One region of the Micromonospora sp. CA-259024 genome, then DNA from elsewhere that is predicted to be linked to it. Evidence: riboswitches for the same ligand, from Rfam matches in the RefSeq annotation. Region 1 holds a riboswitch; the other holds the start of a gene.
What was found. A riboswitch is a leader RNA that binds a small molecule or an ion and turns the genes downstream of it on or off. The one in region 1 is predicted to bind thiamine pyrophosphate.
Positions count from the first base shown of each region.

Region 2: linked by a shared signal. The riboswitch ahead of ACQEUX_RS20385 (ECF transporter S component) and the one ahead of thiE (thiamine phosphate synthase) in region 1 are both predicted to bind thiamine pyrophosphate.

Region 1 covers NZ_JBNJND010000002.1:941,336-955,790, forward strand. The annotation lists gene ACQEUX_RS23680 (ABC transporter permease) at 1-230, opposite strand, end outside; gene ACQEUX_RS23685 (ABC transporter substrate-binding protein) at 332-1,363, opposite strand; gene ACQEUX_RS23690 (ABC transporter ATP-binding protein) at 1,634-2,419, shown strand; gene ACQEUX_RS23695 (LLM class F420-dependent oxidoreductase) at 2,422-3,372, shown strand; gene ACQEUX_RS23700 (cupin) at 3,369-3,677, shown strand; gene ACQEUX_RS23705 (hypothetical protein) at 3,755-6,523, shown strand; gene thiC (phosphomethylpyrimidine synthase ThiC) at 6,664-8,256, opposite strand; gene thiD (bifunctional hydroxymethylpyrimidine kinase/phosphomethylpyrimidine kinase) at 8,274-9,059, opposite strand; gene ACQEUX_RS23720 (thiamine phosphate synthase) at 9,056-9,820, opposite strand; gene ACQEUX_RS23725 (thiazole synthase) at 9,817-10,596, opposite strand; gene thiS (sulfur carrier protein ThiS) at 10,593-10,793, opposite strand; gene thiO (glycine oxidase ThiO) at 10,784-11,965, opposite strand; gene thiE (thiamine phosphate synthase) at 11,959-12,585, opposite strand; TPP riboswitch at 12,580-12,689, opposite strand; gene ACQEUX_RS23745 (ThuA domain-containing protein) at 13,002-14,455, shown strand, end outside.
Region 2 covers NZ_JBNJND010000002.1:235,389-249,843, reverse strand. The annotation lists gene gndA (NADP-dependent phosphogluconate dehydrogenase) at 1-1,070, opposite strand, end outside; gene ACQEUX_RS20415 (MTH1187 family thiamine-binding protein) at 1,173-1,469, opposite strand; gene ACQEUX_RS20410 (hypothetical protein) at 1,780-2,034, shown strand; gene ACQEUX_RS20405 (hypothetical protein) at 2,135-2,647, opposite strand; gene ACQEUX_RS20400 (PHP domain-containing protein) at 2,644-4,335, opposite strand; gene ACQEUX_RS20395 (energy-coupling factor transporter transmembrane component T family protein) at 4,600-5,400, opposite strand; gene ACQEUX_RS20390 (ABC transporter ATP-binding protein) at 5,397-6,833, opposite strand; gene ACQEUX_RS20385 (ECF transporter S component) at 6,952-7,545, opposite strand; TPP riboswitch at 7,621-7,725, opposite strand; gene ACQEUX_RS20380 (alpha/beta fold hydrolase) at 7,834-8,664, shown strand; gene ACQEUX_RS20375 (sugar isomerase domain-containing protein) at 8,692-9,441, shown strand; gene ACQEUX_RS20370 (DUF6328 family protein) at 9,564-10,067, shown strand; gene ACQEUX_RS20365 (acyl-CoA dehydrogenase family protein) at 10,190-12,196, shown strand; gene ACQEUX_RS20360 (hypothetical protein) at 12,257-12,424, opposite strand; gene ACQEUX_RS20355 (hypothetical protein) at 12,434-13,042, opposite strand; gene ACQEUX_RS20350 (helix-turn-helix domain-containing protein) at 13,134-13,436, opposite strand; gene map (type I methionyl aminopeptidase) at 13,502-14,284, shown strand; gene ACQEUX_RS20340 (Fur family transcriptional regulator) at 14,348-14,455, opposite strand, start outside.

The sequences.
Region 1 (14,455 bases):
AACGCGGCGAGCACGTCGCCGGGCGGTGGCAGCGCGGCGGGGTGGACCAGCGCCAGGCGCGCGATCAGCCACCACGCCGCCAGCGCGACCAGGAGGCCGGCCGCGGGCAGCAGCGCCGCCCCGGCGCCGGCCCGGAGGCCGACACCTCGACCCGCGCGCCCCGCCTCGGGGCCGGCACCCGGGGGTGGGGGTGGCGCCACCGCCGGATCCGCTGACCGGACGTCGGTCATCTTGTCCTCCTCGATATCCCACGGCCCCCGGGGGCCGACGAGCGACGGGGGTACGCCCCACCGGAATCGGCGGGACGTACCCCCTGGTGACGACCGGACGATCAGGCCTTCGGCGCGAGGCTGAAGTCGATGATCTGCTCGGGGGTGATGTTCTGCTTCAGCGAGCCGGCGCCCTGCAGGATGGCGATGCTCTTGGCGACCCGACCGCTGTCCAGGGTGCCGATCGCGGTGCCGGTGTTGCCGGAACGGACGTACGCGGCCATCAGCTCCAGCTCGGCGGCGGCGGCGACCGGGTTGGCGGCGTCGACGTTCTTCTTCAGGATCTCGCCGGCCTCCTTGGAGTTGGCCAGGCTGTACTCCAGGCCCTTGAGCAGCGCCGCGGTGAACCGCTTCACCATCTCGGGCTTCTCCTTGGCGATCTTCGAGGAGGTGATCAGCACGTTGCCGTAGAGGTCCTGCATCACGTTGCTGTACGGCAGCATGACGGCCTTCTTCTTGGCCACCGCCTCGATCGTCGGCTGGCCGACGACGAACTGGCCGATGCCGTCCACCGAGCCGGAGGCCAGCGTGCCGATCAGGGCCTGCGCCTCACCGTTGACCCAGGTCACCTTGCTCGCGTCCACACCGGCGAGCCGGGCGTACGTCGGGAAGAGGTTGCGGACCACGGACCCGGGGGTGTCGGCGAGCTTCTTGCCCTCCAGGTCCTTCGGGGAGGCGATGTTCTTGCCCTCGACCGAGGCGATGCCGGCCATGGTGCGCTGCTGGATCGCGGCCACGACGGTGAAGTCCTTCGCCTGGCCGTTGCCGACCTGCAGCAGACCACCGGTGAGGTCGATCGGGCCGAAGTCGGCCTGACCACCGACGACGGTCTGGATCACACCGCCGGTGCCCTGCCCGGCCTTGATCTCGACGTCGAAACCGGCGTCCTTGAAGAAGCCCTTGTCCTTCGCCACCCACGCGTAGGCGTCACGGCCGAAGTTGCCGAAGGAGGTCAGGTAGGTCACCTTCTCCAGGGCCCCACCGTTGCCGCCCTTGGCGTCGTCCCCCGAATCCGACCCGCTGCTGCAGGCGGACACAAGGGCGAGGGCGGTGGCCAGCGCGGCCGTAGCGACCGTACGGGTCAGCCTTCTCATCAGTGCACCATGTCCTTTCCGACCGGGGCCGGCAGGCCACCGGAGGGGGTTGTCGTGACGGGCCGGCCGGAGGGGTCGAAGCCGGGCTCCGCCGTCGTGAGGGGATTCTTCGCGGGCACAGCGTACGAGAAACCCACAGTTGCGACGCCAGGCGTATCGGGTTGCGGAACGGAAACAACCTGACGACCACCCCAGCCGGTGTCATACCTCGACAGGGCGGTTAGCCTTTGTCGGATTCCTGACCGTCCACTCAGCGGAGGTCCGCCGGAGATGATCCGACTGTCCGGGGTGTCGCGTACCTTCGAGGGCCGATCTGGCCGGGTGGAGGCGCTGCGCGGCATCGACCTCGACGTCGCCGAGGGCGAGTTCGTCGCCGTGCTCGGCCGCTCCGGCTGCGGCAAGTCCACCCTGCTGCGGCTGATCGCCGGGCTGCTCCCGCTGACCGCCGGCGAGATCACCGTGGCCGGTACGCCGATCGCCCGTCCCCGGCAGGACATCGCGATGCTGTTCCAGAAGCCGGCGCTGCTGCCCTGGCGCACCGTGCTGGACAACGTCCTGCTGCCGGTGGAGATCTTCGGCTGGAGCCGCGCCAAGCACCGCGAGCGAGCCCGGCAACTGCTCGACGTGGCCGGCCTGTCCGGCTTCGAGAAGCGGCTGCCGCACGAGCTCTCCGGCGGCATGCAGCAGCGGGTGTCGCTGTGCCGGTCGCTGATCGGTGAGCCCCGGGTGATGCTGATGGACGAGCCGTTCTCCGCGCTGGACGCGCTCACCCGCGAAGAGCTCTCCGGCGAACTTCAGCGAGTGCACATGGAGAACAAGCCAACAATCGTCTTCGTCACCCACTCGATCGACGAGGCGGTGCTGCTCGCCGACCGGGTGGTCGTGCTGAGCCCCCGCCCCGGCCGGATCCGCAAGGTGCTCGACGTCGACATCCCCCGGCCCCGCACCCTGGGCCGCAACGCCCACCTGGCCGATGTCGCCCGGGTCAGCGCCGACCTCCACGAGCTGTTGATGGAACGCGACCAGCCGGCCGCGGCCGGCGCGGAAGGACGATGAACATGCGGGTGTCGGTCTTCACCGAGCCCCACCGGGGTGCCAGCTACGACGACCAGCTCCGGTTCGCCCGGCTGGTCGAGGCCTGCGGCTACGAGGGCTTCCTCCGCGCCGACCACTACCAGTCGATGGGCACCGATCCCGGCCTGCCCGGCCCGACGGACGCCTGGCTGACCCTCGCCGCGCTGGCCCGGGAGACCGAGCGGATCCGGCTCGGCACCCTGGTGACGTCGGCCACCTTCCGCCTGCCCGGCCCCCTCGCGGTGATGGTCGCGCAGGTCGACCAGATGAGCGGCGGCCGGGTCGACCTCGGCATCGGCGCCGGCTGGTACGAACGCGAACACACCTCCTACGGCATCCCGTTCCCGGCGGTCGGCGAGCGCTTCGACCGGCTGGCCGAGCAGCTCGAGGTGATCACCGGGCTGTGGCGGACCCCGCCCGGCGAGACCTACAGCTTCACCGGCGACCACTACCGGCTGGTGGACGCTCCGGCCCTGCCCAAGCCCGTGCAGGTGCCCGGCCCGCCGATCATCGTGGGCGGACGCGGTCCCAGGCGCACCCCCGAACTGGCCGCCCGGTACGCCGCCGAGTTCAACATGCCGTTCAAGTCGGTGGCGGAGACCGCCGCCGCGTACGACCGGGTGCGGGAGGCGTGCGACCGCGTGGGTCGGGCGGAGTCCGGGCGAGAGCCGTTGGTGCTCTCCGCCGGGATCGTCGTGGCCATCGGCCGGACCGAGGCCGAGGCCCAGCGACGGGCCGCGCCCCTGCACGAGAAGAGCGCGCTGCCGCCGGAGGACCCGGTGGTCGGCTCACCCGCGCAACTCGCGCAGCGAATCGGCGAGTTCGCCGCGATCGGCGCCACCCGGGTCCACCTGCGCCTGATCGACTTCGCTGACCTCGACCACCTCGAGCTGATCGCCGCCGAGGTGCTCCCCCAACTGGACGGAGAACGATGAGCGACGTGATCGACGGAACCGAACTCGGGCCGGTGGGCCAGGAGATCGTGTACGAGAACGACCGGGTCCGGGTCTGGCACATCCGCCTCGAGCCGGGTGAGCGGCAGCCGCTGCACCGGCATGACCACCCCTACCTGGTGGTGGCGATCGAGGGCGCGAAGAACGTCGTACAGACCGTCGACGGCACCCGGATCGACGCCGACGAGCCCACCGGCGGAGTGGTCTACCGGGACCCGGGAGCGGTGCACATGCTCACCAATGTCGGAGACACGACTTACCTGGCCCGGCTGGTCGAACTCAAGTAGACCCGCCGAGCGCGGTCCGGCGCGCCGCGCGGCGCGCCGGTGGCGATCCGGTGTACCAGGTGCGTAACGTGCCGGACATGGCCTTTCGGACCTGGGGCAGACTGCTGCTCACGGCGCTCGGGGTGAGCGTGCTGGCCGGGGCCGGCCAGCTCGGCGTCGCGTACGGTTTCGGCATCGTCCGGCTAACCGGCGCCTTCACCGGTACGACCGTCAACCAGTGGCCGGCCCAGCTCGTCTGGGTGGGCTGGTTCGCCGCGAACGCCGCCGTCGTCGGCGCCGTCCTGACCGGACGCCTCGCCCGCCGCGACGCTCCACGGGCCAGCACCGGCCGGCAGTTGGCAATCGGTGGCGCGGCCGCGCTCGGTGCCACCATCATCGCCCCGCTCTGCATGCAGCCCGCCCGCGCCGCGGAGTTGATCTCCGTCGACCCGGTCTGGGCAGTGGGCATCTGCGCCGTACTCGGCGCGGTGATCGGGGCGGGCGCGGCGATCGCCGTCCTGCTCCGGCCCGAGCTCGGTTGGAACATGGCGGCTGTGGCCGGCGCGGTCTGGCTGCTGGCGCTGATCTCCGTCCTGCCGTCGCTCGGCACGGCCGGTCCGCTGCCGACCGCCCGGCTCGGCGTGCTGGAGCCGAGCTGGCTGAACGACGCCGCCGCACAACGGCTGGCGCTGCTCGTGCTGCCCATCGTGGCACTGCTGGCCGGCGCGGCGACCGCCGGGTTGGCGCGGTGGCGGGGCCAGGCTCCGCTGGTCAGCGGGGCCACCGGGGTGGCCGGTCCGGTGCTGGTGGCGTTCGCCTACCTGACCGCCGGCCCCGGCGACGCGGTGGACCGTTACCAGGTCACCCCCTACTACGGCTCGTTGATCGCGATCCTCGCCGGTGCGCTCGGCGCGGCCGCCGCCGCCCTGCTGCGTTGGCCGATGGGCACCAGCACGGCGGATCCACAGGCGATCGAGCCCACCGACATTTTGCGCGCGCTGCCCGCCGGCCCGGCCGTGCCCGGCACCGAGTCGGCCAACGACCGGGACACTGCCGAGCCCACCGGGGCGGAACTGGCGAACGCGGATCCTCCTGTCGGAAAGCCGGCCGACGTGGAGCGGGCCGGCGCTGTCCCAGGTCCGTGGCCCGCCGGCGGCCCGGACGGCGTACGTACCGTCCCGGCGCACTGGGACTGGCCGGCGACCACCGCGAGCGGCCAGCACGGTCCGGCCCCCGCCGCCCCGGCGACGCCCGCGGCCTGGCTGACCGACCCGACCGGTGAGTTCGCCACCCGAACGCGGACGCCTGCGTCGACCCGGGACGACGCCTCCTCCCCGGCGGACACCGAGCCCCCGGCCACCGCCGACGCCAGCAGCTCGACCGACGCAGCCCCAGCCAGCACCACCCCGCCGACCAGCACCACCCCGCTGACCAGCACCACGGTCGGCCGCGCCGATGCCGCCACCGCGACCGGCGGCCCCGGCGACGGCACGTCGATCGGCGACCGCAGCGCCAGCGGAGACACCGCCACCACCAACCCGACCAGTACGGCCCCGACCAACCCCGTCACCGCCGACGAGGTGACAACCAGCACAGGCACAGCCAGCACGGGCACAGCCAGCACGGGCACAGCCAGCACTGACACGGCCGACGCACCGCCGACGCCCAAGCCGCGCCGGACCCGCAAGCCGAAGGCCGTCCCGGGTGCTGCTACCTCGAACCCACCCGACGGCACGCCGCCATCCGAGTCGGACGCCATCGCCGAGACGACCACCGGCCGCGCCAGAAAGGCCGCCCGGCCCGGCCGGTCCACCGACAGCACCAGTTCCGGCAAGACCACGGACAAGCCGGTGCCCGCCGAGCAGAGCCAGGACACCGGCTCGGGCCCGACCACCGAGGCCGTCCCGGCCACCACCTCCGGCCCGACGGCGGCAGCCGACCCGACCACCCCAGCCACCACCACCGGCACGCCGCTGGCAGCAACCGACCCGACCACCACCAGCCCGACGGCGGCAGCAGCCGACCCGACCACCCCGGCCACCACCACCACCAGCCCGACGGTGGGACAAGCGGACCTGGTCACCACCGGATCGACGGTGCCACCGGCCGACCCGGCCAGTGAATCCGCAGCCGCCACGGCTGGCGGAACCGACAGCCCGCGGCCCGCCACCGAGGGCAGCTCCACCGTTGGGTTGTTCGGAGCCACGGCCGCCAGCGACCCGGACGCGGAGCGGTGGACGCCGGCTCCGTCACCCTGGCCGGTCACCCCGGCATGGACGACTCCGCCGCAGACCTCTGACCCGGCTCCGACGGCGTCGGAGACCGAGCCGGACGAGCCGACACCGAGGCCCCGGCACCGGGCGCCGCTGCCGGACCTGAGCCGGGCGGGCACCTGGAACGCCTTCAACACCGCCCGCCGCGTCCAGCCTGCGGAGTCACCGGACAGCTCGACGGAGTCGACGGCGTCAACCGCTCCGGCCGCACCGAGCGACCTGGCCCCTCCGGCCGGACATCCGAGCCCGACGGCGTCTCCGGTCGTGCCGGAGCAGGCTGGCGCGCCCTCCGATGCCGCCGCCGGCACCGACGGTCCGGCGAGCGCCGACGCCACACCGGGCGCGCCGACGCCGAGCAAGGTGGCGGAGCAGCCCTCCCGGCGCGGTCGGCTCGGCGGTCTGTTCCGCCGCAACCGGTCCCGGGACGACGAGGAGCGCCCGGAATCGTCGGACGTGACGGAGCCGCTGCCGGCGCAGGACGAGGAGTTCGTCGACTGGGTGGCCGGTCTGAGCAAGCCGGTGTCGGACAACGAGCCGGAGCAGGAGAGCGGACGTCGGTCGCTGCGCTCCACCGGTCGGCACCACCGCGACTGACCCACTCGACGGCACGGTCGGAAGGCCGTTCGGTCGGCCTACCAGCGTTATCCACTCCGGTTCACTGATGCCGGGCTGTCCCACCGGCCTGGACACCGCGACATCAGTGAACCCGAGTTGATCACTCCGACACTGGGCGATCAGGCCAGCGGCAGGTAGACCCGGCCGCCGCCGGAGACGAACTCCTCCGACTTGTCCTTCATGCCGCGCGCCGCGTACTCCTTGAGCTCCTGGGTGATCTTCATGGAGCAGAACTTCGGGCCGCACATCGAGCAGAAGTGCGCCGTCTTCGCCGGCTCGGCGGGCAGCGTCGCGTCGTGGTACGAGCGGGCCGTCTCCGGGTCCAGCGAGAGGTTGAACTGGTCCTCCCAGCGGAACTCGAACCGTGCCTTCGACAGCGCGTCGTCCCAGGCCTGCGCGCCGGGGTGTCCCTTGGCCAGATCCGCCGCGTGTGCCGCGATCTTGTACGCGATCACGCCCGCCTTCACGTCGTCACGGTCCGGCAGGCCGAGGTGCTCCTTCGGGGTGACGTAGCAGAGCATCGCGGTGCCGAACATTCCGATCATCGCCGCGCCGATCGCCGACGTGATGTGGTCGTACGCCGGCGCGATGTCGGTGGTCAGTGGACCGAGGGTGTAGAAGGGCGCCTCGTGGCACCACTCCTGCTGCAGGTCGACGTTCTCCTTGATCTTGTGCATGGGCACATGCCCGGGGCCCTCGATCATCACCTGCACGTCGTACTCCCAGGCGACCTTCGTCAGCTCGCCCAGGGTGCGCAGCTCGGCGAACTGCGCCTCGTCGTTGGCGTCGGCGATGGAGCCCGGACGCAACCCGTCGCCGAGGGAGAAGGTCACGTCGTACTTGGCGAGCAGCGAACACAGCTCGGCGAAGTTCGTGTAGAGGAAGTTCTCCTCGTGGTGCGCCAGGCACCACGCCGCCATGATCGAACCACCTCGGGAGACGATCCCGGTCACCCGGTCCACGGCCAGCGGCACGTAGGGCAGGAGCACACCGGCGTGCACCGTCATGTAGTCCACGCCCTGCTCGGCCTGCTCGATGACGGTGTCCCGGAACACCTCCCAGCTCAACTTCACCGGGTCGCCGCCGACCTTTTCGAGGGCCTGGTAGATCGGCACCGTCCCGATCGGCACCGGCGAGTTCCGCACGATCGCCTCGCGGGTCTCGTGGATCCGCTTGCCGGTCGACAGGTCCATCACGGTGTCCGCACCCCACCGGGTGGCCCAGGTCAGCTTCTCCACCTCCTCGGCGACCGACGAGCTGACCGCCGAGGTGCCGATGTTGGCGTTCACCTTGACCAGGAACGCCTTACCGATGATCGCCGGCTCGCACTCCGGGTGGTTCACGTTGAGCGGAAGAACCGCCCGACCAGCGGCGATCTCGGCACGCACGAGCTCCGGGTCGACGTTCTCCCGGATCGCCACGAACTCCATCTCGGGCGTCACCACACCGGCCCGCGCGTACGCGAGCTGCGTGGGCCGGCGACCGTCCGCCCCGGCGAGCGGCGTACCCGCGCCCCGCACCGGCGCCACGTCACCCCGCTCGGCGATCCACGGCCCCCGCAGGGGCGGCAGCCCCACCTCCGGGTCGGAACCGGGTCCGGACGTGTCGTAGAGCCGCACCGGCGGTAGGTCTCCGGTCAGCTCCACCTCCGCGAACGGCACCCGGACATCCGGCCGTGAACCCTCGACGTACACCTTGCCTCGTGCCTGCATGACAGCCTCCCTGGTGATCAAGCGGACCAGCCGAAGTGGTTCAGCGGCCCGCGGCCCGCGCCCAGCTCCCAACCCCGCGCGCCAGTCAGCGCACGGAGCACGTACTCCTTGGCGGCCCCCACCGCGGCCGGCACCGGATCGCCCAGCGCGAGCCGCACGGCGATCGCCGCCGAGAACGAGCACCCGGTGCCGTGGGTGTGCCGGGTCGCCACCCGGGGGGCCCGCAGCAGGGTGGTGACGCCGCCGCCGTGCAGCACGTCGACCGCCTCGCCTCCGTCCAGGTCACCGCCGGTGACGACGATGTACTCCGGGCCGCCGGCCGCGAGGGCCTCCGCGGCCGCGACCATTGCGGCCACGTCGTCCACCGGGCGTCCGGTGATGGCCGCGGCCTCCGCACAGTTCGGCGTCGCCACCCGGGCGTACGGCAGCAGCCGCTCGACCGCGCTCACCACGCCGAGCTGGTGGCCGCTGGTGGCGACCAGCACCGGGTCGACGACGAGTTGAGGCAGCCGGCCGTCCCGGGCCGCCTCGGCCACCACGTCCGCGATCGCCGGGGTGCCGAGCATCCCCGTCTTGACCGCGCAGATGGTGAAGTCGGTGAGCACGCTGTCCAACTGCTCGGTGACCGTGCGCGGGGGCAGCGGCAGCACCGCGTCGACACCCCGGGTGTTCTGCGCGGTGACCGCCGTGAGGACGCTGGTGCCGTACGCGCCCAACGCGGCGAAGACCTTGAGGTCGGCCTGGATGCCCGCACCGCCGCCGGAGTCCGAGCCGGCGATGGTCAGCACTGTGCTCGGGGTCATGGTTTTTCCTTGGTTGCGGTTGAGGGCTGCGGCCGACCGTGCCCACTCCGGGCGGTCAGGCTTGATCCCTGCGTGGGCACGGTCGGCCGCAGCCCCCGTCGTGGGGACCTGGTACCTCCGTGCCGGGTTTGGGTCAGCTCAGGGGTGACCGCCTCTTTGAAGGCTCTGGTCAGGGTGGCGGCTGTTTCGGCGGGATCCGTGGCTCGCATGATCGCGCCCAGCACTGCTACGCCGGTGGCTCCCGCTTGGATGCAGGCGGTTACCTGTTCTGGTGTCTCGACTCCGCCGAGCGCCAGCACGGGCACCGGGCTGGAGCGGACCAGGCTGCCCAGCCCCGCGACGCCCAGGGGTGGGCCGTAGCCGGGCTTGGTTCTGGTGGGGTGGACCGGGGAGAGGGTGACGTAGTGCTCGGTGGTCAGCCGGTCCAGTTCGGCCTGGTCATGGCAGGAACGGCCGACCAGCCGGTGGGTCGGCGGCGGGTACGGGCCGGCGGCCGGCAGGTGGACGGCATCGCCGCCGAGCGGGTCGGGGCCGGCCACGATGAGGGTTCCCCCGGCACCGGCGAGGATCGCGCGCAGGTCGGCGGCGAGGGCGGCACGCTCGGCGCGGGGCAGGTCCTTCTCCCGCAGCACCACCCAGCGCACTCCCCCGGCCACAGCCCCCGCCACGATCCGGTCGAGCCCGTCCCGCGCCACCCGACGATCCGTCAGAACCACCACACCCGACGGCCCCGACCCGGCCGGGGCACGCTCGCCGGTCACAGGTCGGGTCTTCCGTCGTCGGATGTGGACGCGAGCGCGTGGAACCGGCGGGCGATCCGGCCGGCTCCGGCGGCCATCCGGCCCGCCTCGACCGCGTAGCGCATCGCCGTCGCCATCGCCACCGGGTCCGCGGCCCGGGTCACCGCACTTGCCAGCAGCACCGCGTCGCAGCCCAACTCCATCGCCAGGGCCGCGTCGGAGGCCGTGCCGATGCCGGCGTCGAGGATCACCGGCACGTCGACGCCCTGACGGATGAGCCGGATGTGGTGCGGGTTGCCGATGCCGAGCCCCGAACCGATCGGGGAGCCGGCCGGCATCACCGCGGCACAACCCACGTCGGCGAGCCGGCGGGCGAGCACCGGATCGTCACTGGTGTACGGCAGCACGGTGAAACCATCGGCGACCAGTTCCTCGGCGGCACGCAGCAGCTCCACCCCGTCGGGCAGCAGCGTCCGCTCATCGCCGATCACCTCCAGCTTGATCCAGTCGGTGTCGAACGCGTCCCGGGCCAGCCGGGCCACCTTCACCGCCTCGGTCGCGGTGTGGCAGCCGGCCGTGTTCGGCAGCAGCCGTACCCCGCACCGGTCCAGCAGCTCCAGCAGCCCTCCGGCGGAGCCCGGTGCCGTGCCCACCCGGCGCAGCGCCAGGGTGACCAGCTCGGTGCCGGACGCCCGGATCGCCTGCTCCAGCACGTGCAGGTTCGCGGCACCGCCGGTGCCGAGGATCAACCGCGAGGTGAACGTCGCCCCACCCAGCTCGAACGGCACGCCGCTCACCCGCCCTGCGCCGCGGTGAGCACCTCGACCCGGTCACCGTCGCGCAGCTCCGTGGCGGGCCAGGCGGCGCGGGGCACCACCTCGCCGTTGACCGCGACCGCCACCCCACGCTGTTCAGGCACGATGTCGCGGACCAGGTCCGCCACCGACGCACCACCCGGGGCGCTGCGTCCGGCCCCGTTCACCGTCAACTCCACCGGTCCCCCTTCATCGTCGGTTCAGGTCCGCTCGCCCCGGCCCAACCAGACCCGGCCGTACCAGCGGCACCGAAGCGGTCGGGCCCGAAGGGTGCGAGCAGCGGGTCGGGTATGCCGGTGAGCACCAGGTCGGCGATCAGGTCGGCGGTGATCGGGGTGAGCACGATGCCGTGCCGGTGATGCCCGGTCGCGGCCAGGACGTCCGGCCGGCCGGGCAGCGGCCCGAGGATGGGCGCGTTGTCCGGGGTGCCCGGGCGCAGTCCGGCAACCGCCTCGACCAGCTCGTACTCGGCCAACTCGGGCAGCAGGTCGACTCCGGCGCGGAGCAGGCGCTGCACGGCACCGGCGGTGACCGTGGTGTCCGATCGCTCCTCGACCGTCGCGCCGAGCACGACCTCGCCGCCGGCGCGGGGCACCAGGTAGACGGGCTCGCCGTCGGCGTACCCCCGGATCACGTGCCGGAAGCCCGGTGCGAGGCCGTCGGGCGCGCGTAGCCGGAGGATCTGGCCCTTCACCGGCCGCACGGGCAGGCTGGTGAGTGCGGCGGCCCCGCAACCGGCGGCGACCACGGTGATCCGGGCGTCCACCTCGGACAGATGCCGGACCGCGTGCGGTACGAGCACCGCGCCGGCCCGCTGCGCGGCCGTGCGCAGCGCCGGCACCAGCGATCGGGGGTCGACCTGGTGGTCGGTGGGGGCGACCGCGCCGCCGCGCACCCGCGGGGCGAGCGCCGGCTCGCGGTCGCGCAGCTCGCTGGGGCGCAGAGGGGTCACGGGCAGACCCAACCCCTGCTGGTACGCCCAGAGCCGGCGCGCCTCGGCCAGGTCGTCGCCGGTGAGCCCGACCATCAGGGTGCCCTCGGTCTGGTAGCCGATCCCGGCGCCGGTCACCTCGGTCAGCTCGGCGGCGAACTCCGGCCAGCGGGCTGCGGACGCCAGCAGCAGTTCGGTCAGCTGCCGCTCACCGAAGTACGCCTCGGCGACCGGGGCCAGCATGCCGGCGGCCACCACAGAAGCCCCCGAGCCGGACGCCGGGTCGTGCACCACCACCCGCAGGCCTCGCGAGGCGCAGCGCCAGGCGATGGCCAACCCGATCGGCCCCGCCCCCACCACCGCCACGTCCGGCCGGGCCCGGTCGTCGGATGGCGTCGACGGGGACCGGCCGGTCAGCACGTCAGGGCTCCGAGCAGCTCGGCGGTGGCCCGGGCCGGGTCGGCGGCGGCGGAGACCGCACCGACGACCGCCACCCCGTACGCCCCGGCGGCTCGCAGCGCCGGCACGCGGGCGGCGGTCACCCCACCGATCGCGATGACCGGCACGTCGACGGCGTCGGTGACCGCGCGTACCCCCACCGGGCCGATCGGGTCCGGCAGCCCGGACTTGGTGCTGGTGGCGTGGCACGGCCCGACGCCCAGGTAGCTGGCTCCCGCCGCGACGGCCTCGGTGGCCGTTTCCGCCGCACGGGCGGTGGCTCCCAGCACGCCGGTGGGGCCGAGCACCCGGCGGGCGGCGGCGACGGGCAGGTCGTCGGCTCCGACGTGCCCGCCGGCGGCGCCCACCGCCAGCGCCACGTGCAACCGGTCGTTGACCAGGCAGGTCGCTCCGTACGGCGCGCAGAGCGCCAGCACCCGCCGGGCCAGGTCGTACGCCTCACGGTCGGTGGCGGAGTCCTCGACCCGGACCTGCACCACCAGGTCGGCGCGGGCCGCCGTGAGGGCGGCCCGGACCACGGTGAGCGGGTCCCGCCCGGGTCGGGTGTCGGTGATCAGATGCAGTCGCCCCAGGGACGGCACGGCAACGCTCCTCCCTGCGCCGGCATTACCCGGATCAGGTTCGACGGTCGGGGGCTGTCAGCCCCCCTCTCAGCCCGGTACACCGGGCTCCCGTGGGTTACTTCCGTGTCACCGTACGACAGATCCGCCGGCCTGCCAAGGCGGGGGGTCGGTGCCGGCCGGCGGGCCGGACCGGGCCGGACGGGCGAAATCCGGAGGGCACTTCATGTGGTCCTGTTCGGAATGTCGCCTCCCGTTGCAGAACCGTTACCCGCCGGCATCTTGCCGGACATTGAGCCAACCGAATTAATTTGTTCAGCGATTCGACAAAATGCCGGTGAGGGCGCCTTGGCACGGTGTCACCACCGGCTCCATCTGGGACGGTCTTCGGCGAGCCGGCCCCCGCGATCTCTGTCCACTGCGACATTGGAGGCGGCGTGTCCCGTTCTCGTCGTGCCCGCGTACCCATCACAGCGACCCTGATCTCCCTAGCCCTCGCCTCGACGACCCTGTTCGGCACGCCCGCGCAGGCGGCTCCGGCCGCCGCGCAGGTTTCCCCGGTCACCCAGGTGGCGCCACAGGCCGCCGACGATCCCTTCTCCGTCCTGGTCTTCTCCAAGACCGCCGGCTTCCGCCACGACTCCATCCCCACCGGCATCGCCGCCATCCAACAGCTCGGCGTCGCCAACGGATTCACCGTGGACAACTCGGAGGACGGCGCCGCATTCAACGACGCCAACCTGGCCAAGTACAAGGCGGTGATCTGGCTCTCCACCACCGGTGACGTGCTCAACGCCGACCAGCAGGCGGCGTTCGAGCGCTACGTGAAGGCCGGCGGCGGTTACGTCGGCATCCACGCCGCGTCGGACACCGAGTACAGCTGGGCCTGGTACGGCGATCTGGTCGGCGCGTACTTCGCCAACCACCCGCAGAACCAGCAGGCCACGGTCAAGGTGGAGGACCACGCCCACCCGTCCACGGCCGGGTTGCCGGACCGCTGGTCCCGGTTCGACGAGTGGTACAACTACCAGACCAACCCCCGGCCGGACGTGCACGTGCTGGCCAGCCTGGACGAGAAGAGCTACACCGCCGGTGCCGGCGCGATGGGTGCGGACCACCCGATCGCCTGGTGTCAGGACTTCGACGGTGGCCGATCCTGGTACACCGGAGGCGGACACACCCGGGAGTCGTACGCCGAGCCCGAGTTCCTCTCCCACCTGCTCGGCGGCATCCGCACCGCGGCCGGTGTCGAGAACGCCGACTGCGGTGCCTCGAAGACGTCGAACTTCGAGAAGGTCGCGCTGGACAGCAACACCAGCAACCCGATGGAGTTGGACATCGCCCCGGACGGGCGGGTCTTCTACATCGAGCGCGACGGTCGCGTGCAGATCGTGAAGCCGGACACCGGCAACACCGTCACCGCCGTCGACCTGGACGTCTTCACCGGTAACGAGGACGGCCTCATCGGCATCCGGCTCGACCCGGACTTCGCCACCAACAACTGGGTGTACCTGTACTACGCCCCGAACGACGGGGTCACCCGCAACCTGCTGTCCCGATTCACGGTGACCGGCGACACCATCAGCCTGGCCAGCGAGAAGCAGGTGCTGCGGGTCGACACCCAGCGCAACACCTGCTGCCACGCCGGCGGCAGCATGACCTTCGACGGCGACGGCAACCTCTACCTGGCCACCGGTGACAACACCAACCCGTTCGAGTCGAACTCGTACACCCCGATCGACGAGCGGCCGGGCCGCCAGGACTACGACGCGCAGCGCAGCTCCGGCAACACCAACGACCTGCGCGGCAAGGTGATCCGGATCCACCCGGAGGACGACGGGACGTACACCGTTCCGGCGGGCAACCTCTTCGCACCGGGCACCGAGAAGAC
Region 2 (14,455 bases), 710 kb from region 1:
TCGATGTCCCAGTTGTACTCCTGGCTGCCGGCGCGGATGTGGTCGAAGCCCTGCGCGTACGCGACGATCTTGGAGGCGAGCAGCGCCCGGCGGACATCCTCGACGAACGCGTCCCGGTCGGCGACCTGCCACTTCTCACCGGCGTCCGGGAACGCCCGGTGGGCCGCCTCCCGCTGGTCGACGTGCCCGGAGAGCGAGCGCGCGAAGGTCGCCTCGGCGATCCCCGTGATCGGGATGCCCAGGTCCAGGGCGCTCTGCACGGTCCACCGCCCGGTGCCCTTCTGCTCGGCCCGGTCCTGCACGATGTCCACGAACGGCCGCCCGGTCGCCGCGTCGGTGTGCGCCAGCACATCGGCGGTGATCTCGATGAGGAACGACTCCAGCTCGCCGTTGTTCCAGTCGCGGAAGATCTCCGCGATCTCCGCCGGCTTCGCGCCCAGACCGGCCCGGAGCAGGTCGTACGCCTCGGCGATCAGTTGCATGTCGGCGTACTCGATGCCGTTGTGCACCATCTTGACGAAGTGCCCGGCGCCGTCCGGCCCGACGTGCATGCAGCACGGCACACCGTCCACCTGGGCGGCGATCTTCTCGAACATCGGCCCGAGCTTGGCGTACGACTCGGCGGAACCGCCCGGCATGATGCTCGGCCCGAGCAGCGCGCCCTCCTCGCCGCCGGAGACACCGGTGCCGCTGAAGTGCAGCCCCTGCGCGCGCAGCGCCTCCTCCCGGCGACGGGTGTCGGCGAAGTGGGCGTTGCCGCAGTCGACGATGATGTCGCCCTCCTCCAGCAGCGGCACCAACTCGTCGATCACCGCGTCGGTGGGCGCACCCGCCTTGACCATCACGATCACCGCGCGGGGCCGTTCCAGCGACGCCACGAACTCGGCCATCGTCTCGCCGGGCACGAACGCGCCCTCGTCGCCGTGCTCGGCGATCAGGCTGCGGGTGCGCTCCGGCGAGCGGTTGTGCACCGCCACCGTGAAGCCGTTGCGGGCCAGGTTGCGGGCCAGATTGCGACCCATTACCGCCAGCCCGGTCACACCGATCTGCGCCGTCGCCTGCTCAGCCATCCGTGCCGCCACCTCTCGCCGTCGTACCTTCGTTCTGCGACCGTATCTCGGCACAGGGCGGCGCGGGCGTGTCGTCGACAGCCGGTCACCGGTCGATAGCGTTCAGCCCTGGGCCAGGCGATCCTCCACGTGCGCCACCTTCGCGGTGAGCGCGTCGGTCACCCCCGGCCGGACGTCGGCCTTGAGCACCACACTCACCCGCGGCGCCTGCGCGGCCACCACGTCGACCGCCCGCTTGACCACCGCCATCACCTCGTCCCACTCACCCTCGATCGTGGTGAACATGGCGTCGGTGCGGTTGGGCAGGCCGGAGTCGCGGACCACCCGCACCGCCTCCGCCACCAGGTCACCGACGGACTCACCGACACCGAGCGGGGTTACCGAGAACGCGATCAGCATGCCGCCGATGGTGCCAGGAAAACCGGCTGCGTCGGGGTACGCCCACCCGATAGTGTGCGGGCATGCGTAACTGACGCCCTCTCTCCGAGCCGGCCCGCCGCCCCGCGTCGCGGTCCGTGCGCTCCCGGGCGTCCGCATTCTCCGCTACCGGCACTGCGCCGATGGCTGTCGTGGCCGATCCGGGACCGACCCCGTCCGCCATGACCGGACTGTCTCCAGCCCGGTCCTCGTCCAACCGTGACCGCGCCGCGTGCGCCGCGACCGTCCCGGTCGCCGTGCCGTCGGCCGGTCCGCCGAGAAGGAGGCCAGGATGCCCGCCAGGCGCAACCCGAAGAAGTCCCGTAGCCCGGAAGCCGGGCCGACCGTCGAGGAGCTGACGCCGGCCAACCTCGACCAGGCGGCGATCATGCCCGCGGTGCCACCCCTGCCGATCGAGGGCTCGGGGCCGGCCCTCCGGTCTGCGCCGCCCACGGCCGGTCCGCCGGTTGCCCGCGGCAGGTCCGCCGTCGGGCACGGCAGCCAGCGGGCAGGTCAGGCCCGTCGGTACGCCTTCCGGCGTAGCTGACCGACGGGTCCGCGCGGTCGTCACCAGCGACGATCGCGCTGTCCTCGACCCACCGTCCGGTGCGTGGTCCGCCGCGGACGCGGCGGACCACACACCGGCCTCAGTGGTCGGCGCAGCAGGGGGTCGGGTCGGGCACCTCGAACGGGGCGAGACCGCCCGAGTGGTGCGGCATGGCCACCAGCACCAGCTGACCGTTGCGCCACTCCGGGCGGACGAAGTCGCGGGTGTCCAGCGGCATCTCCGGTTCGGCCGTCGTCCCACCGAGCACCACGACCCGCTCGATCGCACTCGAGTTGAGCACCTCGCCGACGGTGAGCGTGCCGACCATCCGGTCCACACCGGGGTACCGCACGGCCCTGCCGGACCGACGGGCGGTGTGCTCGGCTGCCGCCCGTTCCGCCGCGGCCCGCAGCTCGGGCGGGGTGGCGGGTAGCCCGCCCAACCAGCCCGTCGCCGTCGGCACGGCCACGCTGAGCGCCACATGGGGATACGGCGCGGTGACCAGGTGCGTGCAGGCCACCAGGTCCGGCAGGTCGAGCGACCCGAGCTGATCGGTCAGCCAGTGCTCCGCCTCCCGCAGCGTCCGATGCCCCAGGCTGAGGCCCAGGATCACAGCGGCAGCACCCAGATCGGGTTGGCGTAGAACCAGAGGTCCTCCCACGGGTCCGCGGCGCCGGTGACGTCCAGGGCCGGGCCGAACGGGTCGACCGCCGCGCCCATCAGGCCCGGCTGGCTGCGCTTGCCGTCCGTGCCTCGGATCCGCAGGTAGAACGGCTCGTCCACCCGGCCGAAGGAGTAGGTGAAGGAGACCTTGCCGGTGCCCTTGTTGACCTCGAAGGACTTCACCACCTTCGTGTTGGGGGCGGTGAACGTGTCCTTGTCGGCGACGGCGCCGGTCACCTTGCCGGCGATAACGTCGACCCGGCTGAGCACCGGCACGAACTGCGACCAGTTCGGGGTGTCCGCCAGGTCGATGTCGATCGTCACCTCGACGCGCGTACCGCGCTTGACCCGCAGCACCCCACCGAGCGGCGTACCGGATTCCCGGCGCCGGTCACCGGCGACCCGCGCCCGGACGTCGAGAGCCTTGATCAGGCCGGCGTGGTCCACCCAGACCCGGCCGGCCCGCAGGCCGTCCATCACGGCGCGGTAGCTGAACGAACTCGCCCCGACGTGCGTACGGCTGTACTGGCCGGGCCAGTAGTCGCCGGCGGTGTTGAGCAGCGGGCCGTACACCGGGTCGTTGTGCTTGCCGTTGAGGTCGAAGTTGCCGTCCGGCCCCCGCTGGGAGGTGTCCAGGTAGTTGACGTGCGAGTCGGAGTTGGCGCTGATCCACCAGGCCCGGCCCTCGGCGAGCAGGCTGTCCCAGAGCCCGCCGACGGTGGAGGTCATCCAGTCGAAGCCGCCCCAGGTGCGGTAGCTCTCCAGCGGGTAGCCGGGGAACGACGAGGGCGACGGGTTGTTGTCGTAGTAGCCTCGGGCCCGGCCGCCACCGGGCAGCCCGGCGGCCTGGTGGCCGGGAGCACCCTCCATGCCGATCGCCACACTCGGGTCGGCGTCCCGCCAGGCGCGGATCTCGTGGGGAGAGTCGATTCCTCGCCGGGCCGGGTGGTTCGCCAGGAACAGCGCACCCTCGACACGGCGCTTGCGAACCGCCTCGCCGAGGAACTTGATGCCGGCGATGGCGAGCGCCTCGTTGGCCGGGCTGTTGTCGCCGGCGTTCTTGACGGTGCCGTCGAAGGCGTTCTCGAACTCCTTGAGGACGGCGACCTCGTTGCGTCCCGGGTGGACGAAGACGGTGGCGTGCTCGGCGGCCGGGATGTTCCACTCCAGGCCCTGGTAGATCAGCAGGTCCTTGAGCTGGTCGCGCGCGGCGACGATGTCCGGGTTCACCTTGTCCACGCCGATCTTGGCGTGGGCGACGCTGCCGTGGTCGGTGACGACCATCCAGTCCAGGCCGTACGCCTGGGCGTGGCGGGCCTGGTCGACGACCCGGTACTGGGCGTCCGAGCTGTACTGGGTGTGGATGTGGTGGTCGCCGGCCAGCCACTGGAACTCCCCGGTGCGGCCGTGGTCACCGCCGGGTCCGTGGTCGTGGCCCCCCGCGAGCGCCGGGCTCCCGGCAGCCAGCACGGTGGTGGCGGCGCCTGCGCCGAGCAGGCCGGCGTTGCGCAGGAAACCGCGCCGGCTGAGGTCGGTGGGCGCCAGTTCCGCGTCCGGGATGGAGCCGTCGAGCGCCGGAGGCAGGTCACCGTCGGCGGCGAAATCGTGATCGTGCGAGTGACCGTGGCCGTGGCCCATGTGCTGCTCCAGTCTGGTCAGGAGGATTTCCCGCGGACAATCTCGTCCGGCCAGGGGAACAGCGCATGTCAGGTATACGGCCGAGATGCGAACATGCGACTCCGACCATGCTTCGAGGGGTTCGGCGTGTGCCGCGCTCGAACTCATGGCGGACGTGAAGCAGGTGTGTCGTCCGATCGACCAGTGCGCGCCGTGGATCCGAGCACCGCCTCGGGCCCGCTGACGAGGCGGTGAGCGTGGGCCAGCGACCCGATGCGCGGCGGGTCAGCCGATCAGCGGGCGGAAGGTGCCGAGCAGCACGCTCACCGTCAGGGCGGTGCCGGCCAGCGCGGCGGCGACGACGATGAGCAGCGCGTCGGCACGGGTGAAGGACTGACGGCGGGCCACGGTCCGAGGCGTCTCGGCGTCGAAGCCGCGCGCGTCCATCGCGACGGCCAGCCGGGTACCCCGGCGGATCGCCCCAACCAGCAACGCGAACGCGGTGGAGGCGAACAGCCGCAGCTTCGCCACCGGGTTGCGTCCCGCGTCGACGCCCCGCGCCCGTCGCGCCATGCTGATCATCTGCCATTCCTGACCGAGCAGCGGGACCAGCCGGAACGCGGCCAGCGCCCCGATGGCGAACCGGGCTGGCGCCTTCACGTTCTGGATCAACGCGTCGGCCAGGTCGGTGGGGTCGGTGGTCGCGAAGACGATCACACCGGGCAGGGCCACCGCGAACACCCGCAGCACCAGGCCGAGCGCGGTGAGCAGCACCCCGGTGCTCACCAACACCGGCCCCGCGTCCAGCAGGACCCGACCGGACCGGTCGGCGGCGAAGAGCACCAGGGTGACCAGGATGCCGGCGGCACTGAGCAGCAGTGGCCAGGCCCGTCGGGCCAGCACCCGGTAGCGGATGCCGAACAGCGGCAGCACGGCGAGTTCGAGCGCGATGGCGATCGCCGGGGCCACCGGGTCCAGGGTTGCCAGCAGGGTGAACGAGAACACCAGCGCGGCGGCGACCTTCGCCACCGGGTTGCGGCGGGCCAACGGCGCGTCGGGCGCGGCGACCGGCTCAATGCTGATCATCGGCTGCCGTCCGAGGCCCGCCGCAGGGTGACGGTGCGGTCGGCGAGCGCGGCGACGAAGTCCGCGTCGTGGGTGACCGCGACCACGCCGTGCCCGGCGTCGCGCAGGTCGGCGAAGAGGTCGACCAGCTCCCGCCAGGTCCGCCGGTCCTGACCGAAGGTGGGTTCGTCGCAGATCAGCAGGCGGGGCGCGGTGGCCAGGGCGGTCGCCACGCTCAGCCGCCGCGCCTCACCACCCGAGAGGGTGTACGGGTTGGCGGCGGCGAGCCGGCCCAGTCGCAGCCGCTCCAGCAGCCCGGCCACGGTCTCCCTGACGGCCGCCTCTGGCTGACCGGTCCGGCGCGGGCCGAGCGCCAGCTCGTCGAAGACGGTGCTGGTGACGAACTGGTGCTCCGGATCCTGAAAGACCGACCCGATCCGCCGGGCCAGCGCGGGCGCTCGCCAGCAGTGCGGGGGAGTGCGGTGATCCGGGCCGGCCAGCTCGGCGGACGCGGTGACCCGTCCGGTGCCCGGCCGGAGCAGCCCGCCGAGCAGCAACGCCAGGGTGGACTTGCCGGCGCCGTTGGGCCCACGTACGGCGAGCGCCTCCCCGGCGCGTACCGCCAGGTCGGTGCAGCCCAGCCGGGGCGGCAGGCCGAGCCGATCGGCGGTGAGCAGCAGCTCCCCGGGAGCGGCGGTGGCCGGTCGGGGCGCGATCGGGTGACCGGGCACCCACACGCCCTCGGCGGCGAGGGTGGTGCCGTGCGCGGCGAAGACCGCCTCGGGCGTGCCGTCCGCGCGGACCCCGCCGCCGGGTTCCAGGACGACCACCCGGTCGACCAGCGGCAGTGCCTCGGCGACCCGGTGCTCGACCAGGATCAGCGTGGTGTCCGCGTCCAGTGCGTCGGCCACCGCCCGCCGGACCAGGTCAGCCCCGGCCGGGTCCAGATTGGCGGTCGGCTCGTCGAGCAGCAGCAGGCCAGGGCGCAGGGCCAGCGCTCCGGCCAGGGCGAGGCGTTGCTGTTCGCCGCCGGAGAGCGCGGCGGTGTTGCGGTCCCGGGAGTAGGGGAAGCCGACCCGGCTCAGCGCCTCGTCGACCCGGGGCCAGATCTCGCCGGCCGGCACTCCCCGGTTCTCCAGCCCGAACGCGACGTCGTCGCCGCAGCGGGCCATCACCAGCTGGGTCTCCGGGTCCTGGAAGACGATGCCGACCCGTTCCCGCCCCTTGCGTGGGTCGAGCCCGTCGATCTCGACGGTGCCCTCCTGTTCGCCGGAGTCCTCCGGCAGCAGCCCGGCCAGCGCGCTGAGCAGGGTGCTCTTGCCGGCCCCCGAGGGCCCGAGCAGCAGAACCCGCTCCCCGGCCTCGACCCGCAGGTCAACCCCACGCACAGCCCAGGCCCGCCGCCCGGCGTGCCGCCACCCGAACCCCCGCAGCAGTACCCCGCCGCCCACCAGACCCCTCCCTCCCGCCCCTGCCCCGCCCCTGCCCCCATTACGTCCGTTGATCAAGAGGTTTGCGTCAGAAAATCGCTCTCCGTCGACGCAAACCTCTTGATCAACCCAGCCGGGTGGGTCAGATCAGGGCGCGGTCTCGGGCTACCGGGAAGCGGTCCAGGACGCCCGTGTTGGCCAGCGCCTGGGTGAGCAGCCAGCCGCCGACACCGGCGATCACGGTGGCGCTGACGATGGTGATCAGCGCGTACGGGATGCGGTAGTCGGTCAGGGCGTAGTCGGCGTTCCAGACGAAGAAGTCGAACAGTGCCGCGCTGAGACCGGTCAGCGCGCCGGCCAGCGCAGCGGTCGGCAGACGGAACGACCGGTACCGGAAGGCGGCGAACGCCAGCTCGGCGCCGATGCCCTGCACGATGCCCTGCGGGATCACCGTGCCGGCCCACTGGCTGCCCAGTAGCGCGGAGAGGACCGCGGCCACCGTCTCGCAGTAGAGCGCGGCACCGGGCTTACGGATGACCAGGCCGCCGATCACGGCTGGCATCAGCCAGACGCCGTAGAGCAGCGTCTGCGCCGGCGGGAAGAAGGCGAACGCGCCCTCGGTGGCACTCCAGACCAGGCCCCAGGCCCAGAAGATGACGCCGAAGGCGACCGCGATCACCGAGGCGACCACGATGTCGATGGTCCGCCAGCGGTTGGTGTCGGTGGTGGATGTCATGTGTTGCTCCCAGTTCTGACTGCGAACCAGGAGAAGACGCACGCCGCGCGTCCGGTGGCACCGGACGGCGGCGCGGCTGGAGGTCGACCGAACTCCCTGCGCTGGCATTACCCAGATCAGGTTCGAGGGTCTGCGGGCGTGCCCGCACTCTCAGCGCTGTGCGCTCCCCTGTCGGATGTGAAGTTGTCTCGCTGACGCTAACACCGACCGCGGCCGCTGGCCCAGCAGGGCATGCGCCTGACCTGCGGTGGGCGGCCCGCCCGCCGTCGGCTCGGTACGCTTCCGATCATGCGGGTCGACGCGCGAGGCTTCACGTTCGAGGTAACCACCGGCGGTCCGCCCGACGGTGTGCCTGTCCTGCTGCTGCACGGTTTTCCGCAGCACAGCGGCGAGTGGGACGACGTGGTGCCGGCGCTGCACGCGGGCGGGCTGCGCACGTACGCCCTGGACCAGCGCGGTTACTCGCCGGGTGCCCGGCCGACGGCGGTGGCCGACTACCGGATTCCCGAACTGGTCGGCGATGTGGTGGCGGTGCTCGACGCCCTCGGGCTGGACGCCGTCCACCTGGTCGGCCACGACTGGGGCGCGGTCGTGGCCTGGGCGGTCGCCGCCCGGCACCCCGATCGGGTCCGCACGCTGACCGCGGTGTCCGTGCCCCATCCGGCGGCCATGGCGCACGCCCTGGCCACCGACGGCCAGCAGAAGGCCCGCTCGTCGTACATTGCGCTGTTCCGCAAGCCGGGCAAGGCGGAGAAGGTGTTGCTGGCCTGGCACGCGATCGCGCTGCGCAAGCTGCTCGGCGGCGTGGGCGACGCATCCCGGGTGGAGCGTTACGCCGACCCGATGCGCGAGCCGGGGGCGCTCACGGCAGCGCTGAACTGGTACCGGGCGATGACCAGCGCCGACCTGGCCGGCGTCGGCCCGGTCGCGGTGCCCACCACGTACGTCTGGAGTGACCGCGACGTCGCCATCGGCCGGGCCGCCGCCGAGGCGTGCGCGGCGAACGTCACCGGGGATTACCGCTTCGTGTGGCTACCCGGGGTGAGTCACTGGATCCCGGACGAGGCGCCGGGCCTGCTCGCTGAGGCGATTCTGGCCCGAGCCGGCGGAACGGCCTGAACCATGCGTGCAGATCGAGGGAGGACCATGACGCTGAGTGCCGAGGACTACCTGACCGTGGTGACCGAGACGATCGGCCGGGTCGCCGCCAGTCAGCGGGAGGCGGTGGGACGGGCGGCCGACCTGATCGCCGACGCGGTGCGCGCCGACGGCGTGGTGCACGCGTTCGGCACCGGGCACTCGGAGGCCCTCGCGATGGAGATCGCCGGCCGGGCGGGCGGCCTGGTGCCGACCAACCGGATCGCGCTCCGCGACCTGGTGCTGCTCGGGGGTGACCCGGCTGAGCGGCTCGGCCCGATGCTGGAACGGGACCCGGCGGTCGCGCACCGCCTCTACGAGTTGGCCCCGGTGCGACCCACCGACGTCTTCGTGCTCGCCTCGAACTCGGGCGTCAACGGTGCGATGGTGGAGTTCGCCACGCTGGTCAAGGAGCGCGGCCACGGCCTGGTGGCGATCACCTCGACACAACACTCCGGCCGGATGACCTCCCGCCACCCGTCCGGGCGCAAGCTGTCCGACCTCGCCGACGTGGTGCTCGACAACGGCGCGCCGTACGGCGACGCGACGCTGCCGATTCCGGGCGGCGGCGCGGTCGGCGCGGTCTCCTCGATCACCGCGGCGCTGCTGGCCCAGCAGGTCACCGTGGAGGTGGTGGCACGGTTGCTGGCGGCGGGGGAGCGGCCGCCGGTCTACCTGTCGGCGAACATCCCGGACGGTGACGCGCACAACGCGGCACTGGAGGCCAGATACGCGGGTCGGATCCGACGCGGCTCCTGAGGTCGCCTCGGTCGGGTGCCCGGGAGATGTCGTGAACTTGTTTCGCGCCCGGCCGGGTGGGGCATTGGCGTTGCTGCCGGCGGCCGGGACCGCCGGCAGTAGCGTCTCACCGGAGGTAGCGCGTGTCCAAGGAGACCGAGAAGCAGCGTTGGCAGCGCAACTTCGCCGACCTGTTGCAGGAGTTGCGGGTCGCGCAGACCGGCGTGCAGATCCTCTTCGCCTTCCTGCTCACCCTGCCGTTCAGCAGCGGGTTCACCCGGACCAGCCAGTTCCAACGGGATGTCTACATCGTCGCGCTGCTCGCCGCGGCCGCCGCCACCGCATTGATCATCTCGCCGGTGGCGTTCCACCGGGCGCTGTTCCGGCAGGGGCGCAAGCCGGAACTGGTGCGGTTCGCCCACCGGATGGCCACGGGTGGCCTCGCCTTCATGCTGATCGCGATGGTCAGCGCGGTGCTGCTGATCACCGACTTCGTGCTGGACCGGCCGATCGCTTTCGTGCTCAGTGCGCTGACCGGCCTGTGGTTCCTCATGTTCTGGGTGATCCTGCCGTTCGCCCGGCGTAACTGGGGTGAGGACGACGTCGACGACGACGATGACGACCCGGACATGCTCAGCGGCCGCTGAGCGCACCCGGCCAGCGGAAAAGCGATCTTCTCGGAGCGCTACCCCTGGGTAACAACCGGGGGTAGCGTGGCGGGTAGTCGCGCACGTCGACGCAGCCACACCGAGGTTCGAGGGGGCTAGCCGTGACCACGACGCAGAACGGCCGACCGGCACCGGACGGCCCCGACTCCGCAGCCGCACCCAGCACCGCCGGTGCCGTGGCCCCGTTGCCGGCGGAGGCCGGGCAGGTCTCCGAGAAGGAGGCCCGGCAGGTCGCCGAGGCCGCGCGGGAGTCCACCTGGGACCGGCCCAGCTTCGGCAAGGAGCTGTTCCTCGGTCGGTTCCGGCTCGACCTGATCGACCCGTGGCCCCGCTCCGATCCGGACGACGTGGCCCGCGCCGAGGAGTTCCTTGGTCGGTTCCGCGCCTTCCTCACCTCGGAGGTGGACGGCGCGGCGATCGAACGGGACGCGTCCATTCCGGACTCAGTGTTCCACGGCCTGGCCGACCTCGGCGCGTTCGGCATGAAGATCGACCGGAAGTACGGCGGGCTCGGGCTGAGCAACCTGCACTACTGTCGGGCGCTGATGCTGGCCGGCTCGGTCAGCCCGGCCATCGGCGCGCTGCTCTCGGCGCACCAGTCGATCGGGGTGCCGCAGCCGCTCAAGATGTTCGGCACCGCCGAGCAGAAGCAGCGCTTCCTGCCCCGGCTCGCGGCCGGCGAGGTGTCCGCGTTCCTGCTCACCGAGCCGGACGTCGGCTCCGACCCGGCCCGGCTGGCCACCCTCGCCGAGCCGACCGAGGACGGCACCGGTTACCGGCTCAACGGGGTGAAGCTCTGGGCCACCAACGGCATCGTGGCCACCCTGCTGGTGGTGATGGCCCGGGTGCCGGCCACCGAGGGGCGTCGGGGCGGCATCACCGCGTTCGTGGTGGACGGCGACAGCGCGGGCATCACCGTGGAGCGCCGTAACGAGTTCATCGGCCTGCGCGGCCTGGAAAACAGCCTCACCCGGTTCCATGACGTGTTCGTGCCCGCCGAGAACGTCATCGGCGGCGAGGGCAAGGGTTTGAAGATCGCCCTGACCACGCTGAACACCGGCCGGCTCTCGCTGCCGGCGATGTGCGTGGGTGCCGGCAAGTGGGCGTTGAACGTGGCCCGGGGGTGGGCCGCCGACCGGGTCCAGTGGGGTCGCCCGGTGGGCGAGCATGAGGCGGTCGCGCAGAAGCTCTCCTTCATCGCCGCCACCACGTACGGCATGGAAACCATGCTCGACCTCTGCTGCCTGCTCGCCGACGACGACCGCAACGACATCCGGATCGAGGCGGCGCTGGTCAAGCTGTATGCCAGCGAGATGGCCTGGAAGATCGCCGACGAGCTGATCCAGATCCGGGGCGGGCGTGGCTACGAGACGGCCGACTCGCTCGCCGCTCGCGGCGAACGCCCGGCCGCCGTCGAGCAGATGCTGCGTGACCTGCGGATCAACCGGATCTTCGAGGGCTCCACCGAGATCATGCATCTGCTGATCGCCCGGGAGGCGGTCGACGCCCACCTGTCGGTGGCCGGCGACATCATCGACCCCGAGGCGGGGCTCGGTCGCAAGGCCCGGGCCGGCGCCCGAGCCGGGGCCTTCTACGCGAGGTGGCTGCCCACCCTCGCCGTGGGCCGGGGGCAGAGCCCTTCGGCGTACGCCGAGTTCGGGCCGCTCGCCGCGCACCTGCGCCAGGTCGAGCGGTCATCGCGCAAGCTGGCCCGGTCGACGTTCTACGCGATGTCCCGCTGGCAGGGAAAGATGGAGCGCAAGCAGGCGTTCCTCGGCCGTGTGGTGGACATCGGCGCCGAGTTGTTCGCGATGTCCGCGGTCTGCGTCCGGGCATCCGCCGAACGGGACAGCCGACCGGAGAACGTCGAGCTGGCCGACCTGTTCTGCCGGCAGGCGCGGGTGCGGGTGGACGCCCTGTTCAGCGCACTCTGGGACAACACCGACTCGGTCGACACCGCCGCCGCGAAGCGGATCCTCGCGGGCCGCTACGCGGACCTGGAGGAGGGTGTGGTCACCCCGCCCGACGACCTGCCGTGGGTGGCCCGCTGGTCGCCCGGTCCGTCCACCGCCGAGGACGTCCGCCGTCGCATCCCCCCGAAGCCGTGACCCCCGTCGCCCGTCGCCACCCCGCGCCGGGCGACGCGGATGGGGCGTCGATGGCGCCGGTCAGCGGGAGACCGCCCAGGCCAGCACCGCGGCCAGGAGCAGGCCGTTGAGCACCGCCAGGACCAGGTACGCCGCAGGCGGGATCTTCCTGCCCCGTCGTACGAAGGAGACCAGGACGGCGGCGTAGCCGAGCAGCAGGACGGCGATGACGACGAGGAAGTAGAACACCCGACGACCTTAGCGGCCTCGGCCGCGCAGACCGAGTTGGCGTAACTCCAGCGCGGCCAGCGCGTCGACGGTGGCGTCGTCGCCGCGCCGCCACGCCTCGGCGACGTCCGGCGCGATCCGGGTCAGTCGGTCCAGTGGCTGGGTGGCCAGCGCCCGCAGGGCGAGCAGGTCCCGGCCGGCCGGTCCGGCGGCCAGCCTCGCGGCGGACCCGGCGCGACGCATCCAGCGGACCCGCAGCGGCAGCCAGCCGAAGATCACCAGGCCGAGCGGGAAGATCAGCACCGCGATGGTGAGGGCGAGGGCGAGCTGGTCGACCAGGTGCTGCTGGTCGCGGCCGGCGTCGGCGAGCGACCGGGCGGCGTCGGCGGCCCGCTGGAACGGCGCGGTCAGTTCGTCGCCGACCAGCGGCACCCGGCCGACCTTGCTGCCGGCGTCGCCCAGGTTGTCGGCGAGCCCGCTGCCGGCACCCTCCAACTTCTGGCCGGGTACGGCGAGCTTCTGCACGAGGTCGTGCAGCCAGAGCGCGCCACGGATCGCCACGTACACCCAGGCGACGACGAACAGGTCGGTGAGCAACTGGCGGGCGGCGGTCGGAAACCGATCGGCGTAGATCTTCACGCCGGACAGCGTGCCACGAACGACCTCGACCCGACACCCGTCGGATCGAGGGGCGGGACGACCCCCGACCACAGGGCTGCGAGGGCGAGACCTACGACGCCAACCGCTCTCCCGCGTTGCGACCCGATCCTGCGAACTCGGCCCGGCCGTCCGACTGGTTGATGGCTGACCACACCGCGTCGAGGGAAAGGCCGAGGACGTCGGCGATCGCGGCGATGGTCGAGAAGGCAGGGGTGGCTACGCGACCGGACTCGATCTTTCGGAGGGTCTCCGGCGAGACACCTGCGTCCAGCGCGGTGACGAGCATCGAACGGTCTCCCCGGGCTCGGCGCAGGAGGGCGCCGAGGCGCTGTCCGCGCTCGACCTCCGCGGGAGTGAGCGGCAACCTGACCATGCTGTGATTCTAGTACCGGGATAATATGGCCGGGATACTTATTGGTCGCGCGAGGAAGGCGCTGCATGATCGAGATCCTGAATCCCACAGACCTCCTGCGAGCGCGAGACGCCGGTGCCCTGGTCGCCAACATCCTGCAGACACTCAGGAACCGCAGCACGGTCGGCACGAACCTCCTGGACATCAACCTGTGGGCCCGCAACATGATCACCGAGGCCGGGGCGCTGTCCTGCTACGTCGACTATGAGCCGTCCTTCGGGCGCGGGCCGTTCGGCCACTACATCTGCACGTCGGTCAACGACGCCGTGCTCCACGGACTGCCGTACGACTACACGCTTGCCGACGGCGACCTGCTGACGCTCGACCTCGCCGTCTCCCAGGGTGGGGTTGTCGCGGACTCCGCCATCAGCTTCATCGTGGGTGACTCGAAGCCCCCGGAGGACGTCGCGATGATCAACGCGACCGAGCGCGCCCTGAGCGCCGGCATCGCCGCGGCCGGACCGGGGGCGCACATCGGCGACATCTCCCATGCCATCGGCTCGGTCCTCAGCGAGGCGGGATATCCGATCAACACCGAGTTCGGCGGTCATGGCGTCGGATCGACGATGCACCAGGACCCGCACGTCGCGAACAAGGGTCGGCCCGGTCGCGGATACCGACTGCGCCCCGGGCTGCTGCTGGCACTGGAGCCATGGGTCATGGCGGACACCGCCGAGCTGGTCACCGATGCCGATGGGTGGACGCTCCGAAGCGCGACAGGCTGCCGGACAGCGCACAGCGAGCACACGATCGCCATCACCGACGACGGAGCCGAAATTCTCACTCTGCCCGCGCAGGCGCAAGCGTGAGCCAGCCGCGTTTCCCACTCCCGGCCCGCGCCGGTGCTCGCCGGACACAGGCCCGGCAGGTGCTCAGCGGACGCAGGCCGGGCAGGTGCCGAAGATCTCCAGGGTGTGGCTGACGTCGGCGTAGCCGTGCTGCGCGGCGACCCGGTCGGCCCAGCTCTCCACCGCCGGGCC